DNA from 3 places in the Paenibacillus sp. FSL E2-0201 genome. Region 2 is predicted to be linked to each of the others. Evidence: predicted binding sites of a transcription regulator. Region 2 holds the regulator's gene; each other region holds the start of a gene.

Region 1 (6,039 bases), 1.4 Mb from region 2:
ATATTATTACTAGACGTTATGAATGGGAAAGACACCATGTTGGAGCGGCGCTCCGTACGAAGACGGGGGAGATCTTTACAGCGGTACATGTAGAAGCTAGCATGGGGCGGATTACAGTTTGTGCGGAGGCGATGGTGATTGGAAAAGCGATATCTGAAGGCTACAAGGAATTTGATACGATTGTTGCCGTAAGGCATTCTGATCCGGATAGCGGGGAAAGAGAGATTAAAGTAGTCTCTCCCTGCGGGATGTGCCGTGAGTTAATTGCTGATTACGGGAAGGATTGCAAAGTTATTGTATCTGAGGAAGGCCGGTTAGCCAAATATGATATTACCGAATTACTACCGCTGAGATATACGAGGTAGTTTGGAATAAAGGAGCCCTAGGCTCCTTTTTTTGTTGAGCCGTGAATTTATTCAGCAGTTCCTTACACTGTCCTAAATTAATTTACAGCTTCATGTCCATTCGCTGAGTTCATGTCACTATTGTCCCCATACTATAACTTAAAAAAGTTAAAAGGATGTGAGAGTGGATGGAACAGCGCAACCTTCGAAATATGGTTGATTCGGCATCGAGGTTTGTGAACGATGTTCAGTGGCAAATAGCATATCGTAAATTGCAAATGACTCCGGCAGATTCGGAAACGGTAACCTCTGCTCAGAAATTGTTGAATACCCTTTATTTTTTGCAAGGAAAAGGATGGATTAGTGGACAACATGATTATTTGGAGAGCGCGGATGAGTTCAATGGGAAGCTGAAAAATACCAGCGGGCAATACGCTGCCCTTCACGGCTACGAGCTGGGGGCAATCAATAATCAGACGGCGGCGCTAATAGACAATCAGCGGGATTGGGTTGTTAGCAGCGCTATTCGCTGGTATAAAGCTGGTGGAATCATAACGATTAGCTATCACGCTCAGCTGCCAGGAACAGCGCCGGCTTGGGCTAACGTATCTACGAGCATAAGCAACGCTGATTTTGACAAATATATAACACCGGGTACTGCTCAGTACAACGCACTGATCGCTGATCTGGATAAGATAGCCCTCTCTTTAAAAAAACTGAATGACGCAGGTGTTCCTGTGCTCTGGCGGCCCTATCATGAAATGAATGGCGGATGGTTTTGGTGGGGAAAGAAGAGCAACTACGTGAAGCTGTGGAATCTTATGTTTGACCGCTTTACCGGCTATCATAAGCTGCATAATTTATTGTGGGTATGGAGTACAAACGCCAAAAATCAATGGTGTGATGACCCTGCGGAATACTACCCGGGCGGTGACAAAGTAGATGTGCTAGCGCTAGACATCTATGACGGCGATTTCAAGGGAAGTCACTATGATAGTCTATGGGATCTTGGCCGGGGAAAGCTGATCGCGATTGGAGAGAACGGAGAGCTACCGTCCCCTGCGCTACTATCTAAATCACAGCCCAAATGGTCTTATCAGATGACCTGGGGCAAGCTTCTTTATGAGAAAAACACCGATGCGGTGATTAGAGCCTTTATGAACGACAGCTATGTATTCACACGAGATGAATATGCTGCTGAGGCAGCGATTGTGGCTGCTAAGGGAGATAGTGTGCTGCAAAGCGGGCTATGGGGGCAATATTACAATAATATGACCCTTAGCGGGACTCCTGCGTTGACGCGAACGGATGCGAACATCCAATTTTCATGGAAACAGGGTTCACCCGATCCAGCCATTCGTGTCGATGCATTCTCTATACGTTGGAGCGGGAAGCTCACGGCAGCTTATAGTGAGACTTATACCATTTACTCCTCCTCTGATGACGGGGTGCGGGTGTGGATTGATGGAATGCTGATCATTGACAGTTGGGTGAATCAGAGTGGACAGGAGCGTAAAGGCAGTGTGAATCTGATTGCGGGCAAGCTGCATGAAATAAAAGTGGAGTATTATGAGAATGAAGGTGACGCGCGGATTGTATTACAGTGGGAAAGTCCTAGCCAGCCAAAGGGAGTTATCCCAGCAGGAGCGTTCTATCTGCCATAAAAGAACATCTGTTTGGAGCAAGCCCCGGATCCGGGGCTTTTTTAACGTCCGAACGGTCTTAGATTTGTTCGCGATAGCTAATGTTGTTGGCGATCTTCTCGTCACGTACGGCTTTGCGCAGGACATCTTTAACGGTTTGGGCATCACGAATTTTTCGGAAAAGAAGCTGAGGCGCTGAGGCGTCATCAGAAAATACAGTTAATGTACCGATGCCGAGCATCCGGTCCGTGATAGATTGTGCTACGGATAAATCGCGTACACGCAGTAATTCAATCTCTTCGACATTTTTACCGATAAGTCCGGTCTTTACCATAATACGCTGGCTTGTAATGGTGTACGTAGTAGTGTTCAGGCGTACGACGCCTTTGAGGCGGTCTGAGATGCTGGCGGGCTTACCTTTCCAGAGCACGACTTCTTGAGTAGTGTTGGAGCTTGCTGATGGATGACGGGCGGTCACTGGGGCGGTGCCGTCAATGCCGGTTCCACATTCTCCGCAAAATTTAGCGCCCTGCTTATATTCTGATCCGCAGGCTGTGCAATAAGGCATAAATACTCTCCTTTCTTGATTACAATTACAATAATTATAATATAATAGTCATTTTACATAAATTTCATTTGCGCTTTACACAAACCGACATTATTCTGTTAAGTGGAGGGATAAATAAATGAAAAAAGTGTTACTAATAGGAACGCTAATGTTGACTGTCATCCTTAGCGCCTGCAGCAATAATCATTCAACTTCATCGGCACCTGCCTCAGAAGAAGAAGTGCAGGAGACCGTGCAAAACTTCTACAATGAAATTTCTAAACTCGATGAATTGGGAAAATCATCTTTAACGGAGTTCAACGAAGCCATTGCTGCTTATTCAGCAGGAGAGCTTTCGGACAAACAGCTGGAGAAGAAGATTAACGAATTCCAGAAAACCGCAACTGACCTATCCAATCAGGCTGAGAAGGTGAAGATCGCCTCTAGCTTGCCTGAAGATATCCGTAAGCTGCTTGAGGAGTCCAAAATTGCTTTCAAAAGTGCCTATGCCCTAAAAGAACAGGCCTCTCAAGGTGCTGATTCCGCAGAGGTCACTGCTGAACAGTTCCAGGAATTGAATCAGAACGCTGATGTAGCGATGCTGTACGGCATATCCAAGCTTAATGAAGCAAGAGAAGCAACAGGGCTCATCGATGCCGATGGTCAGTCCACCACTGAGACAGAGAACGTTAAAGAATAGATCGGAATGTAGACGCTGTACAGTTTAACTGTCAGCGTCTTTTTGCTGCGATTTTGAGCTTAAGTAGAGGTAACACTGCCAATCCTATAAATAAGCCAGCTACAATTCCTTTTGTAAGGTCTGAGAGTGTATTACTTTGATATACGAGGGGGTATATGCACAGGAATAATGCAGGGATTAGGATGAGAAGTGCAGTATTTTTTTTCAAGTGGAAAGCTCCTCTCGATCAGATATGTATTATTATACAACTTTTAGATAAAGAGGAAGATAAAAAGTGGTATCTTTTTCCTGATTATTGATTATTCAGCGAAGGTATGGATATAATACAAACATACGTTCGTATATATAGGATAGTATAGATAGGGAGGGGTTACCATGGGCAAAAAGCTGGAGAAAAACGGACTGTGGGAAAGCAGTCGGATGATGCTGCCGGAGCACAAGGTAAGAATTATTAGGGATGAACGGGAGACGCTGCGCCGCATTAAGCCTATTCTGGATGAGCAGAAACTGGAGGAAATCGAATGTACACTGGCCTTATCGTTACGGAGTCATGTGCGTGTGACTGTTGTGTTGTTTGATCCCTTTGAGAATACGACAATAAGTGGCTTTGTGACTTCCATTCACACCCACTCGCGTGAGTTTAAGCTGCAGTGGGCGGAGGAATGGAAGTGGATCAATGTGGATGACCTTGTTGAGGTTTACATCGTCTAATGCTAAGAATTGCTGCCTTCACTTTTTTCATAAGCAATTAGGGTCACGGTTGGGTTGCCGGTTAGATGTGCAATAGAAGCTTCGGCATTCCGAATAATTTCGAGTGCTTCATCCTGTTCGCTGAGTGCAGCAACTCTATAGCTATCGCTATGAATGTCCATATGTGTTCCCACCTTTCGCTAATATTTTGCCCTTTTTTGTGGAATTGATCCAAGGTGGAGAAGCCGTGAATAGCTACCTTTCAGGTTAGATCTCGGGGATACCGGGGTCTTTTTTTAATATAAGAAAGTTATGCACCTATCCTTTATGTCTTATATTTCTCGCTTAAACGCTTATCGTCCTTCCTTATATCGACGCTGAAGACGTTTATGCTTGTATGCTAAGGCAAGCAGGGGTATTAGTACAAGCGAATGGGGAGTCGGGATCATTGATTATAGCAAGGGGTGATTCTATGCTGACTTTGGAACAAGTAAGGGATAAATCGACGGCGCGTCTTGTTGGGCTTCATCCTGTTTTGGCAGCAGGAGCGAAGGCTTTGATTCAGCAAAGCTATGCCAAAGGAGTGCCGATTGTGATTACCCAGGGATTACGCTCAATCGCAGAGCAAAATGCCTTGTATGCACAGGGGAGAAGTAAGCCGGGGCCAATAGTTACCAACGCCAAGGGTGGAACCAGCTATCACAATTATGGCCTTGCGTTTGATTTTGCGCTTTTGCTGCCGGACGGAAATAGTCTTTCCTGGGATATGAATCGTGATGGGGATAAAGATAAAATAGCGGACTGGCAAGAGGTGGTACAGGTGGGTAAACAGCTGGGGCTTGAATGGGGAGGAGACTGGACGTCTTTTAAAGATTATTCCCACTTGCAGATGACCTTCGGTTTAACCACAAGTCAACTTCGCGCAGGTAAACGTCCTACAACGGATCAGGTCAATGAAGCTTTAAAAAGGATAATCGGGGAGGATGACGCAGTGAATAAGGATGTTAAAGTATCGATAACCTTGAATGGCAGCAAGCTTACGGATGGCGTTCTTGATACAGGTATAACATATGTACCCGTGCGGGTTCTGGCTGAGGCGCTTGGAGCAAAGGTTACGTATGACGCAGCGAGCAAGACAGTGAATGTAGTAAAAGAGTAAAGCTATTCATGTATAGACAGTGCCATCCAAGGGGAAATTATCAGTGATCACTAACTATAAAGGGAGGCATACGTTGTGAACAAGCTGATAACAAGCCTTGCATGCTGCACTGTACTGTCACTGAGTGTAATGGGAGCTAGTTACGCTAATCCAATCGGGTCGGCGGCTTTAGGCGGTATCCCAAATGCGAATACTGGCATGGATGGTACCGTGAATAATACTCGGATGATGAATACGGAAGGCAATCTAATGAACGGCACCACGGGAACGATGAATCAGCATGAGAGCATTATGAGAGATAAGATCCGAACAGGGGAAAATTACAATCGTAACAACTATCACAACAATAATTACAATACAGAAAATTACACCCGGGATAACTACAACAGAAATACGGTAACTCCACTATCCAACACTACAACGGACGGTAGATATCGGGCAACCAGCACAACTACGAATACTGGGACTACCAGCAGAGGGTCTAACTGGGGCTGGCTCGGATTGTTTGGACTTTTGGGCCTAGTTGGAATGAGAAGCAGAAGTGACGAACGCAGATAATCGCCATGCCTAATAACCCGTGTCGGCACACGCTGGAACGGGTTATTTTTAATGTGATAAATTATTTTTCAAAAAGGGATTGCGTGTTATCGAAATTCATGATATTATATTTCTTGTCGCGTTATACGTAAACATCGTATGAAGCTTCAACACATAATATGCCGGGGTGGCGGAACAGGCAGACGCACAGGACTTAAAATCCTGCGGTACGTGAGTACCGTACGGGTTCGACCCCCGTCCTCGGCACTAAAACAAGGGTTTCAGCTCATTTGCGCTGAAACCCTTTTTGTTTATAATTAGGTGTCTCTATAACGACCACTTGTATATTATTTGACTCGGCAACAAACCGGTTGGTTATAATTAATTATTAAAGGGGGTGTTGGTTTGAAGTATTCCGT
Region 2 (6,039 bases):
GGATACTTTTGAATGGGTTAGCGCGTTAACAACAATCTCTGATCCCATTACATTATCGAAGGAATACAGTTTTGCTATAGCTTTTTTACGTGTTTTCGGATCGCTACTGCCTATGGCTATTTTCTTATAGGATTCGTTAAGGGCGATCAAGTGAGATTGATTGGGTGGAATGAACGTTTTGGTGAATATGATGTTAAAGGATGAGATTGCGTTTAACAGCTTTGAAAGGTCTGAAGAAGTAGATAGCTTTTTCAATTCTAGAAAACCGGCACTAAGAATTAAGACAACTCCTATAATACCAAATATGTACATTAAGAAAATCAGCATGGAATCACACCTCCTAGTTATCTCAGCAGAGCAAGATTTATTACTTAATGAAAGATATGCCTAAATCTTCTCGACTAGTATCTGCTAAAAGTGAAATTCGTTGAAAAATAGGAATAATTACAGCATTAGCAAAAAAAGCACCCAGAGATCCGCCTTTAATGCATGCTTGGGCAGTTACTGAGTGCTTAGGTGAGAGTTATTAATGTAAATATGTCAAAATTATAAGAAATTGAAAGCCGTAATTTGATCGGTATACACAATTAGCTGCTTGTATTCGATCGATGACTCATAGTTAGCATAGGGTCTTACAGAAACATCATTAAGGACTACAAAGTTATAGCTGAAATTTTTATCGGGATGTTCCGCACCTAAATAAGATATGTATTCATCTACAATGACATCATCCATTAGAGATTTTAAGTCAAAAACATCCTCTTTATTGGAGGCGGAAGGGGAGATCGTCCCTTGAATACTGCCAAATGAAGTGAGTAGATTTACTTTTTTTCCACTAGCTTGATCGTTATTTAACAATAATCCTGAGAGTTTAACAAGTGCATCGACTTTAAAATCGACGAGGGTTCTTATTTTGGAGTTGTTCAAAACCAGACACTTCCTTTCTATTTGAAATCCTGTTAACATTATTCGACATATAACCACATAATTCCTATTACGCCATTAAAAAAACTTAAATACAAACACACCCCATTCATTGAACCATGAGTGAGGTGTGTTTATTTATGGATAGATTTAATTCCTGATCGTTACTTGTGTTCCAATCGGAACAATCGCAGCTAGTGCTAGCATATCCGCATTGTACATCCGAATACAACCGTGGGAAACTTCGTGACCTATCGAGGAGTGATCATTATTTCCATGTATTCCATAGTGAGGCTTAGATAGACCCATCCAAAAGACCCCAAATGGACCACCTGGATCGGGTTCTTTGTTAATAATAGTGAAGTCACCCAAGGGTGATTGGGTTAACATTTTACCGATTCCGACGGGGAAACCTCTGATCACAATGTTGTTATCAAGAAGATACAGCATACGCTGGGTCAGATCTACAATAATTCGGTAATTTGGCATTGCGCAACACTCCTTTCTAATAGGATATGAGCAGAAAGCCTAAACGGTTATTAATAGAAAATGGCCATTTTAGCGTATGCGAACGCGTGTTCTAGTATGGATAATTTGAGTTAGAAAACAAAAAAAGGCTGTTCCACATTTGTGGAACAGCCTTTGATATTACAGTAAACAGTATCATTATGCTTCTCGTAGAAACGGATACCGTCCTTTAATGGACGGTATCCGTTTTGGCTTGGTAGGAGTGCATACTTAGTGGATATCTCGAAATAATCCGATAACTCTGCCGAGAATGGTCACACGATTAAGGCGAAGAGGCTCGTACGCCGGATTCTCCGGCTGAAGACGTATATGATCACGTTCTTTATAAAAGGTCTTAACGGTTGCTTCATCTTCTTCGGTCATAGCAACAACGATATCTCCGTTATCAGCTGTCTGTTGTTGACGGACAATAACATAGTCACCATTCATTATCCCAGCTTCGACCATACTGTCACCTTGAACCGATAACATAAATACTTTGTTATCTCCAACATAGTGAGTTGGAAGCGGGAAGTAGTCTTCAATATTCTCAGTAGCAGTGATAGGAACCCCGGCGGTAACCTTACCTACGACAGGAATGCGTGCGACGGTTTGTGCGAAATGATGGACATTCTCGGAATCCTCTTGGCCAAGCAATTCTATTGCACGTGGCTTCGTTGGATCTCGACGGATAAGTCCCTTCTTCTCTAGCCGATCCAAATGACCGTGAACTGTGGAGCTGGAAGCAAGACCAACAGCTTCTCCAATCTCCCGAACGGAAGGAGGATAACCCTTGCTGCGGACTTCGCTACGTATAAATTCCAGGATCGCCAGCTGGCGACTTGAAATCTTTGACATTGGAATCAACCCCATATAGTAATGTTTGGGAAAATTATAACATAGAACTACCGTTCGCACAAACATAAGTTCTAACTATTATAAATATTAATTCGAAAGAGTTAATAAATGGTAGTCTCGTATTGATAAAGCGAACTTTAAAACAATGATCAGCTGGATTCTTTTTAAAGATGATAGGATGATTTTCTCTTTTCGAAAAAAAGAGAACAATTGTTCTGAAATAGTATTGAACAAAACACATGTTCGTGTTATTATTATTTCGAAAGTAAGAACAAGTGTTTGGAGGATGATATTCATGTTAAAATACAGTACATACCGTAGCATCTACGATAAAGCCCCCGTGGTTGAATCTATAGGACATAATCCTGTTACCCGTTATTCAGCTCAGATTAAAGAGATTACAGCGCTTTTGCTTGAAGGATTGATGTGTTTGTTCCGGAGAGATTTTGTTATTAAACTTACATTGATCATTGTGCTCGTACTATCAGGACTCACAGTAGTAGGTAATGTATTTGCAGGATCTACTACTTTAATGAAGGATGAGAAGCGCGTAGTGGTTGAACGCGGAGATACACTTTGGAGTATTGCTCTTGAGAATAAACCATCGGATATGAAGACGGCTGTATATATAGAAGGAATTAAAAAATCCAATGGCATTAAAGGCAGTCAGATTAATGCTGGAGATATTCTCAGTTTACCTATTTATTAATATTCTAAGAACATAATAGAAGGACATAAAGAGCTTGCAGGGAGTAAACCTTGACAAGCTCTTTTTCTCATGGCAGAGTTAGAATTAATTTATATGGGGAGGGAAAGTTTTGAACATTGATGAGTTGGTCGCGCGTATTAACGAATTGGCACGCAAACAGAAGAGCGTAGGCCTTAATCAAGAGGAAACGGCGGAACGCGCCAAGCTTCGTGAAATCTATTTGGGGAATATTCGCAATAACTTCCGAGCACAATTGAATACGATTGAATTGGTCGATAATGATGAGCATGAACAAGGTAACAAGGGGCTTAAGCATTAACACCCTGTTCCTTTTCATAGATACTACTGGATGACTAGGGGGAACGCATATGGCCCGTTCTTGGGAAAGAATGGTTCAACGTAACACACAGCAAATTAACAAGCAAAGAAAGAAACAGGGGAAGGAAACGATTTACGCATCAAAATCCAAATCTCCTGGCAAGAACAGTGAAACCTTTAAAGGCCGTAACATTGCATTTCCAGTAGTGTTATTAGTACTTGGTACTATGTTTTGGATGATTGGTTCGGTGGATCAGGCCAAAGGCAATGGTATGCTGATGAATTGGCTAGGAGTCGTTTTGTACTACTTACTAGCGGCACTTCTGTTTTTCCGACGTCCGTATTTGAAGGTGGAGAATGCTAGACTATCCACTATAAAATTCAATCGCGAACGCTATTTACCAGCTTCTGATATTGAGAAAATTATCCTTTCGCGTGGAGCTGTTGTTATTAGGCATAAAGGCAAACGCACGAAATGGATTTTTACCAGACTTATGAATCGTTATGATACAACTGCGATGGGGACTCGACTGGAAGCATTCGCAAAAGCTCACCAAATTGAAGTAGTTCACGAATAGAAATTAACCAGCCATGGGAGAGGGAGACCTGTAATGCCAATTTCCGCCGTACTATTTGACCTTGATGATACACTGCTCTGGGATGATCGGAGCGTCAATGAAGCATTTCGTTCTGCATGTGAAGCCGCTGGGGATACGATTGATCCACAAGAACTGGAACTTGCGGTGCGTAAAGAAGCCATAGCACTATATGAATCATACGAAACGAACCCATTTACAAAAATGATTGGGATTAATCCGTTTGAAGCACTTTGGGGGAACTTTACTGCAGGTGAACAACCGGAATTCCGTCAATTGGAGCAGCTTGCACCGGGATACCGTAAAGAGGCGTGGCGTCGTGGTCTTGCAGCACTTGGTGTAGAGGACGAAGTTCTTGCTGAGACATTAGCAGCCAAATTTGCAGCAGAGCGTAGAAATCGGCCTTACATCTATGAAGAAACAATTCAGGTGCTCGAAGAACTGAAGGGAAAAGTGAAGTTATTGCTTTTGACTAACGGATGCCCTGCATTGCAACAAGAGAAACTAGATGGTGTACCTGAAATCGTTCCTTTCTTTGATCATATCGTAATTTCCGGAAGCTTCGGCAAAGGAAAGCCGGATAAGGATATTTTTCTGCATGCTCTAGAGCTTCTAGATATTGCACCTGAGCAAGGGGTTATGGTCGGTGATAAGCTTACAACGGATATTCGTGGTGGGTTGGCAACAGGTTTGACTACGGTTTGGATTAATAGAAAAGGCAAACAGCCGGATCCGGAAATTCAGCCGGATTATGAAATCAAACATCTTGGAGAGCTTCTTTCATTAGTCCAATCTTTATAAAGTAGAGTAAGAGGCTTTGAATCATTGAGCCTTAAGAAGGCAGTAGGTTCCTGGGTTACTAGGAGGCTTACTGTCTTTCTTTATATCTACATATTGCTTTTTAAAATTGATGAAATTATCTAGTATATGATTTTAGTCACAAGAGTTAAGCTGAATTGATATGAAATACTGAAAAACCAATAATAATGTGTATAATAGATGGAGAATGTATAACATGAATTGGTAGATTCTTAGTACTCAAATCGGCTGGGAGGACTCTATATGAAGATTTCAAGAACAATCGTTCCTTTATTATTAGGTGCAACACTTTTAGTTCTGGGAGGGTGTTCATCAGACCAAACCAAACATTCTGGAATACATAATATGAACATGAACATGGACATGTCTATGGAACCTATCAAAGTTGAGTTACATTGGAGTCCTGAAGAGGTTGTTGTAAATCAGAAGGTGACCTTTGAGGCTGTGGTGACGCAAGATAACTTGGCGGTGGATGATGCGAAAGAGGTTCTATTCGAAATTGTGAGTAAAAATGATAATGAACAGAAAATTGAACTTAAAGGGAAGCTAGTTGGTGATGGAGTCTATCAAGCAGAAGGAACACTTGAGAAAGAAGGACAATATATTGTTACATCACACGTAACTGCTAGAACTCAGCATTCTATGCCTAATAAGGAACTCTCTGTGAAACCATAATTAAAAGAATAGTAATGATATCCTATAATTACATATAATGCAGAGTGGAAAGGAAGGCTTTCCGAAATTCCTTTATTCTGCTAAACTTACTCTAATGTTTTACTGGGGGGACTATACGTTGGCTAAATATACACTTGAGGAAAGCTTACAACAAAGAATATTAATTCTAGACGGTGCAATGGGCACAATGATCCAACAGGTGCCTCTGACAGGTGAGGATTTTGGTGGGGAAGAATTGGACGGTTGTAATGAAATGCTAGTATTAACCCGTCCAGAAGTGATTCAGACGATTCATGAGCAGTATCTCGAAGCAGGTGCTGACCTCATAGAAACGAATACCTTTGGTGCAACGTCTGTTGTACTTGCCGAATATGATATTCCGCAACGGGCACGCGAAATTAATCTGGTTGCAGCGAAGCTAGCTCGCAATGCCGTTGATAAATATGATACACCTGATCGTCCTCGATATGTCGTAGGCGCAATGGGGCCTACAACAAAGACGCTCTCTGTTACAGGAGGAGTCACTTTCCAAGAGCTCGTTGATAGCTACGAGGAACAGGCAGTCGCATTGATTGATGGTCAAGTGGATGCGTTACTGCTAGAGACCTCTCAGGATACTTTGAACGTGAAGGC
Region 3 (6,039 bases), 300 kb from region 2:
TTGCTTAAGTAGAAATAGATGAGCCTGACTCAGGTCATTTGTATGAACGATTTAGGGGAGGAACTTCAGTGAATTTGCCCAACCGCATCACGCTAGCACGTATTTGCCTGATCCCGATTATGATGTTTTTCTTACTGGTGGATTTTAGCTTTTACCCAGAACCAATACATTGGGGCTCTTTCCAGCTATCTGTTAATCATTTGGTAGCTGCTGTAATCTTTTTGCTTGCAGCCAGCACAGATGGAATAGACGGCTACATAGCTAGGAAATATAATATGGTGACCAACCTCGGTAAGCTCCTTGATCCGTTAGCGGACAAGCTGTTAGTTTCCGCTGTTCTGATTTCACTTGTCGAACTGGGCAGATGTGATTCATGGATTGCAATTGTTATCATAAGTCGTGAGTTTGCAGTAACCGGGCTTCGCCAGATCGCATTGTTAGAGGGGAAAGTGGTTGCCGCCAGCAAATGGGGCAAGATAAAGACGGTTGTACAAATTGTAGCGATCTCACTGCTGTTGTTGAACAATTTTCCATTTCAATTCGTCAGCATTCCTGTAGACGATATTGCCATTTGGGCTGCAGCTTTGATCACTATTTACTCTGGAATTGATTATTTTGTGAAGAATAAAGAGCTGCTACAGCTGCATAATGCTTAAGCATTTTAGGTAGCTACATATAGGAGAGGTAATAGGTAAAGTACCTATTACCTTTTTTAAACCCTAAAGGCAGTGTGTATACATTATAACTAGGAGGCGAAAGCCAGGGATGAAAGCGGAGATTATTGCAGTAGGCACGGAGCTTTTGCTCGGTCAAATCGTGAATAGTAATGCCCAGTTTCTATCTATAGAGTTAGCTGCTATTGGGATTGATGTATATTTTCAAACCGTAGTTGGCGATAACAGCAGTCGCTTGCAGCAAGCTATTGAAATTGCTCAAAACAGAGCTGATGTTATCATTTTTACAGGTGGTATTGGTCCGACAGAAGATGATCTTACAAAAGATGCATTGGCTGCTTCTTTAGGCCGAACACTCCATATAGATCGTTTGGCAATGGATCATGTACAACGTTTCTTTGATGATCGTAAGATTGTAATGACAGAGAATAATCGTAAACAGGCACTTATAATTGAAGGAACCACACCTTTGCCAAATGAGATTGGTCTTGCTGTGGGTATTGCTTTTGAGCATGAAAAGAAATATTATATTGTGCTTCCTGGTCCGCCTCGCGAGATGAAACCAATGTTCGTAGATAAAGCAGTACCTTGGCTTCAGCAGCATGCTCTGACGTCAGAAATGCCACTTTATTCTAAAATGCTAAAATTTGCAGGTATCGGAGAATCACTGCTTGAGGATAAGCTCATAGATCTGATTCACAGCCAGACAGACCCAACCATAGCTCCATATGCAAAAGAGGGAGAAGTAACAGTTCGTATTTCGACAAAGGCGCCTTCCGAGCATGAAGCTTTCAAGAAGCTGGAGATTCTGGAGAAGCAGATCAAAGAGATTTTGCCAGAGCATTTATATGCGAATATTGATGTACCACTAGAACAGCTAATTGTAGATTGGATGGCGGATGCAGGTCTGACTTTAAGTGCGGCGGAGAGCTGTACCGGAGGCTTGCTGATGGAGAGTATAACCAACATACCAGGTAGCGCTTCGATGTTTGCGGGAGGAATCGTCTGTTACTCGAACGATCTAAAGAAAAAACTTCTGAATGTGCCAAGTGCTTATTTGGAGGGGCCTGATGCTCCAGGGGCGGTAAGTCGTGAAGTTGCCGAGGTGTTGGCCGATCAGGTGAGAATGATTGCGGACAGTGATTTCGGTTTATCTGTAACAGGCGTAGCAGGACCAGGCTATTCTGAACGTAAACCAGTCGGACTTGTATTTATTGGTTTAGCTGAACGCGGGCGTAAGACAGAGGTATATGAGCTTAATCTTAAAGGGACACGTGAGAATATACGACTGCGTACTGTTAAAGCTCTACTGTATCGACTATGGCGTAGACTTGAGGAACGCAAGGTGGAGACACCACTTGAGGGTTCAGACTTGTAATGGGAGATTAGCCCAGTTATAATTGGAACATACGGAAGAACCGTGGCACTGAGATTTCTTTGCTGCGGTTTTTTGTATATTTGCAGAGATTTTGATCAATGTTTTTGGTTATGATCATAAGTCGTTGATGTCCGGTGAAGTAGAGAAATCAGTTAACTTCTATATCCGGAAGGAGGCTTACAATAAAAGGGATAATTAACGCTTGAGACAAAAAAAACGAATGTATGTTCGAAAAAAAGCTTGGCAAGACCTCAAAAACACGTTATTATATTAATATAAACAGTGAAGGAAGTGGTCTGATTGTCAGATCGTCGTGCAGCGCTTGATATGGCGCTTCGTCAAATAGAAAAACAATTTGGTAAAGGTTCGATCATGAAACTGGGAGAATCCACTCATATGCAAGTGGAAGTTGTACCTAGCGGATCTTTGGCACTTGATATTGCGTTAGGTATAGGCGGACTTCCAAAGGGACGTATTATTGAAGTATACGGACCTGAATCCTCCGGTAAAACAACTGTTGCTCTTCATGCTATTGCAGAAGTGCAAAAACAAGGAGGACAAGCTGCATTTATCGATGCTGAGCATGCGCTCGATCCGAAGTATGCACGTAACTTGGGCGTAAACATTGATGAATTGTTACTATCTCAGCCAGATACGGGTGAACAGGCACTTGAGATTGCTGAAGCACTTGTACGAAGTGGCGCAGTAGACATTATTGTCGTTGACTCCGTAGCTGCTTTGGTTCCTAAAGCGGAAATTGAAGGCGATATGGGTGATTCACACGTCGGCCTACAGGCTCGTTTGATGTCTCAAGCGCTTCGGAAGCTTTCTGGTGCTATTAGTAAATCAAATACAATTGCTATCTTTATTAACCAGCTTCGTGAGAAAATTGGTGTTATGTTCGGTAACCCTGAGACAACTCCGGGTGGACGAGCACTGAAATTCTACTCTTCCGTACGGTTGGATGTTCGTCGTGTGGAAAGTATCAAAATGGGTAACGACGTTGTAGGTAACCGCACCAAGATCAAGATTGTGAAGAATAAGGTAGCACCTCCATTTAAACAAGCTGATGTTGATATCATGTATGGTGAAGGGATTTCCAGAGAAGGAAGTCTTGTAGACATCGGTACTGAAATGGACATCGTGAATAAGAGTGGTGCATGGTATTCCTATGAAGGCGAGCGTCTCGGCCAAGGACGTGAGAATGCCAAACAGTTCTTGAAGGAACATCAAGATATTGCGCTCATCATTGAGAACAAGATTCGTGAAGCAAGTAATCTCTCCACTATTGTTGCTGCACCAAATGAAGCGGAAATCATTGCAGAGCAAGAGGAAGAAGAAAAACTACTTCTCGAAATCGAACAATAGAATTTATTAAGGAATAGGACGCCCTGTGATTGATTGTTGCAGGGTGTCTTTTCTTAACACATCAGAAAATGTATATTTGGGGTCCCCGCAAAGTACCTGAGTACGTATCGAAGTTAAGCCACACTTTGTGGGGATATTTTCTTGCTATGAGGTGACAAGCAACTATGGTAATACAGCTGGATATGGATTTTGAATCGGATGAGCAGGACTTACAAGTTCTTGCAGATTTTCCTGATGGAGAACTTTTAGAAATCACTAAGGTAGAACGTCAGAAGAAATCGGATCACCGCTATATCATACATTTCGGAGCTTATAACATGACTGTACACGAAGACGTCATGATTAAATATCGGATGATTACTGGGAATTCTTTTATGAAAGCCGATTTGGAGGAAATTGTTGTTGCTGATGAGCGACAACGAGCTTATGTAGAAGGACTTCGTTATCTAGAACGAAAGCCACGAACCGCTATGGAAATGACTCGCCGTTTACGGCAGAAGGAAATAGGGGAGACTATTATTGCGGAAGTGGTGCAACGGCTACAGCAGGAAAGACTTCTTGATGACCCTTTGTATGCAAAGCAATGGGCAGAGCAACGCATTACGAACCAACGCAAAGGAAAGATGTGGATTCGCCAAGAGCTACGTGAGAAAGGAATCGACAAATCTTTAATCTCGGAAGCCTTGGAGAATATCAGCCCTGAACAAGAACTTGAGAGTGCACTTCAGACCGGACGTAAGAAATGGAATCTCATCCGAGGTGAAGCTGCAGATAAGAGAAGAAAGACTGGCGCCTTCTTAATGCGGCGTGGATTCTCAGGCGATATGGTGCGTCAAGTGATCAATACTTTACTTGAAGAAGACAATTATGAGGGTGAAGATGAGGAATTTTACTAGACTCACTGATTCTCTTGACATTAATGCGCATATCGACTCTCTTGACAATGTCTTTTTATAAATAATAAAATATAACATGAATCGGCATAAAGTAAGAATCCTTTTTCCTTCCCAAAAAGGGGACTTTTTAAAACGGTTCGCGTACAACTCATATGAAATGTAATCGCCGGATAAGGCGGGCAGTGTGCATGTGCAGCATGTGCAGTATGGCAATCGGTTGTTTACCGGTTTTTTGTATGGTGATGAACGGATAGTTTAACAACTGCACAATTCCCAGGGGGATACCTTGGAGAGGAACCAACGAGGAGGTGAACAGATGCAAGCATGGATCTGGGTCATTATCGTTCTCGTTGTAGCTGCATTATTCTTTGGATTCGGTTATTTTATTCGTAAATCCCTTGCAGAAGCTAAAATTCAAAGCGCAGAAAGAGAAGCCGTAGTCATCGTGGAGAACGCGAAGAAGGACGCAGAGGCGCTGAAGAAAGAAACGGTATTGGAAGCTAAGGACGAAGTCCATAGAATCCGTACTGAAGCTGAGAAAGAAACTCGTGAACGTCGGAATGAAATCCAACGGCAAGAGAGACGTTTGCTGCAAAAGGAAGAATCTCTGGATAAAAAAATGGAATCGCTTGAAAGAAAAGAAGAACAAGTAGCTAACAAAGAGAAACGAATTGATGAAACCCAACAGCAAATTGATGTTATTTACAAAAACCAAGTCACTGAATTGGAGCGCATTTCCAATTTAAGCATCGAAGATGCAAGAAGTATTATTCTTAGCAATGTTGAGCAAGAAGTTCGCCATGAAACGGCTCAAATGATCAAAGAAATTGAACAGCAGGCGAAAGAGGAAGCGGATAAGAAATCCCGCGAAATCATCACACTCGCTATCCAACGCTGTGCAGCTGATCACGTAGCCGAGACAACAGTTTCAGTTGTTACCCTGCCGAACGAAGAGATGAAAGGTCGGATTATCGGTCGTGAAGGCCGTAACATTCGTGCACTCGAAACTCTTACAGGTATCGACCTCATTATTGATGATACTCCGGAAGCAGTTATTTTGTCGGGATTTGATCCAATCCGTCGCGAAGTGGCCCGTACGGCACTTGAGAAACTAGTGGCAGATGGACGTATCCACCCCGCTCGTATTGAAGAGATGGTGGAAAAATCCCGCAAAGAAGTGGACGAAAGAATTCGCGAATATGGTGAACAAGCTACTTTCGAAGTGGGTGTTCATGGATTGCATCCAGACTTGATCAAGATTCTGGGTCGTCTGAAATTCCGTACAAGCTATGGTCAAAATGTATTGAAGCACTCTATGGAGGTTGCTTATTTGACTGGACTGATGGCCGGTGAGCTTGGGGAAGACATCGTGCTTGCAAAACGTGCAGGATTGCTTCATGATATCGGCAAAGCGCTGGATCATGAAGTAGAAGGATCGCATGTTGAGATCGGCGTTGAACTAGCGAAGAAATATAAGGAACATCCGGTTGTTATCAACAGTATCGCGTCTCATCATGGAGATTGCGAAGCTACCTCGGTTATTGCTATGTTGGTTGGTGCCGCTGATGCATTGTCAGCAGCAAGACCTGGCGCTCGCCGTGAAACACTGGAAACGTATATTAAACGTCTAGAAAAACTGGAAGAAATCTCAGAGTCGTTCGAAGGCGTTGAGAAATCATTTGCTATTCAGGCGGGCCGTGAGGTACGCGTGATGGTACAGCCA

The links. Region 2 encodes LexA, which represses DNA repair genes until DNA is damaged. Its sites were predicted from a motif close to CGAACATATGTTCG; they were not measured.
Region 1: a site for LexA is predicted at 3,561-3,574, ahead of NSU15_RS22770 (YolD-like family protein). Genes of this name have one in related genera too.
Region 3: a site for LexA is predicted at 2,270-2,283, ahead of recA (recombinase RecA). Genes of this name have one in related genera too.

The regions. Positions count from the first base shown of each region.
Region 1 is NZ_CP150154.1:5,039,795-5,045,833, reverse strand. Features, by position in the region: gene NSU15_RS22790 (cytidine deaminase) at 1-365, shown strand, start outside; gene NSU15_RS22785 (glycosyl hydrolase) at 533-2,008, shown strand; gene NSU15_RS22780 (PH domain-containing protein) at 2,067-2,555, opposite strand; gene NSU15_RS22775 (hypothetical protein) at 2,674-3,234, shown strand; gene NSU15_RS22770 (YolD-like family protein) at 3,610-3,945, shown strand; gene NSU15_RS22765 (hypothetical protein) at 3,948-4,106, opposite strand; gene NSU15_RS22760 (M15 family metallopeptidase) at 4,397-5,083, shown strand; gene NSU15_RS22755 (hypothetical protein) at 5,159-5,641, shown strand; tRNA gene NSU15_RS22750 (tRNA-Leu) at 5,802-5,887, shown strand; gene NSU15_RS22745 (helix-turn-helix domain-containing protein) at 6,026-6,039, shown strand, end outside.
Region 2 is NZ_CP150154.1:3,685,698-3,691,736, reverse strand. Features, by position in the region: gene NSU15_RS16685 (hypothetical protein) at 1-327, opposite strand, end outside; gene NSU15_RS16680 (hypothetical protein) at 547-927, opposite strand; gene NSU15_RS16675 (L,D-transpeptidase) at 1,075-1,413, opposite strand; gene lexA (transcriptional repressor LexA) at 1,663-2,289, opposite strand; gene NSU15_RS16665 (LysM peptidoglycan-binding domain-containing protein) at 2,585-2,998, shown strand; gene NSU15_RS16660 (DUF896 domain-containing protein) at 3,108-3,317, shown strand; gene NSU15_RS16655 (hypothetical protein) at 3,367-3,894, shown strand; gene NSU15_RS16650 (HAD-IA family hydrolase) at 3,928-4,713, shown strand; gene NSU15_RS16645 (FixH family protein) at 4,975-5,406, shown strand; gene metH (methionine synthase) at 5,525-6,039, shown strand, end outside.
Region 3 is NZ_CP150154.1:3,981,046-3,987,084, reverse strand. Features, by position in the region: gene pgsA (CDP-diacylglycerol--glycerol-3-phosphate 3-phosphatidyltransferase) at 69-656, shown strand; gene NSU15_RS18050 (competence/damage-inducible protein A) at 766-2,052, shown strand; gene recA (recombinase RecA) at 2,353-3,420, shown strand; gene NSU15_RS18040 (RecX family transcriptional regulator) at 3,585-4,316, shown strand; gene rny (ribonuclease Y) at 4,633-6,039, shown strand, end outside.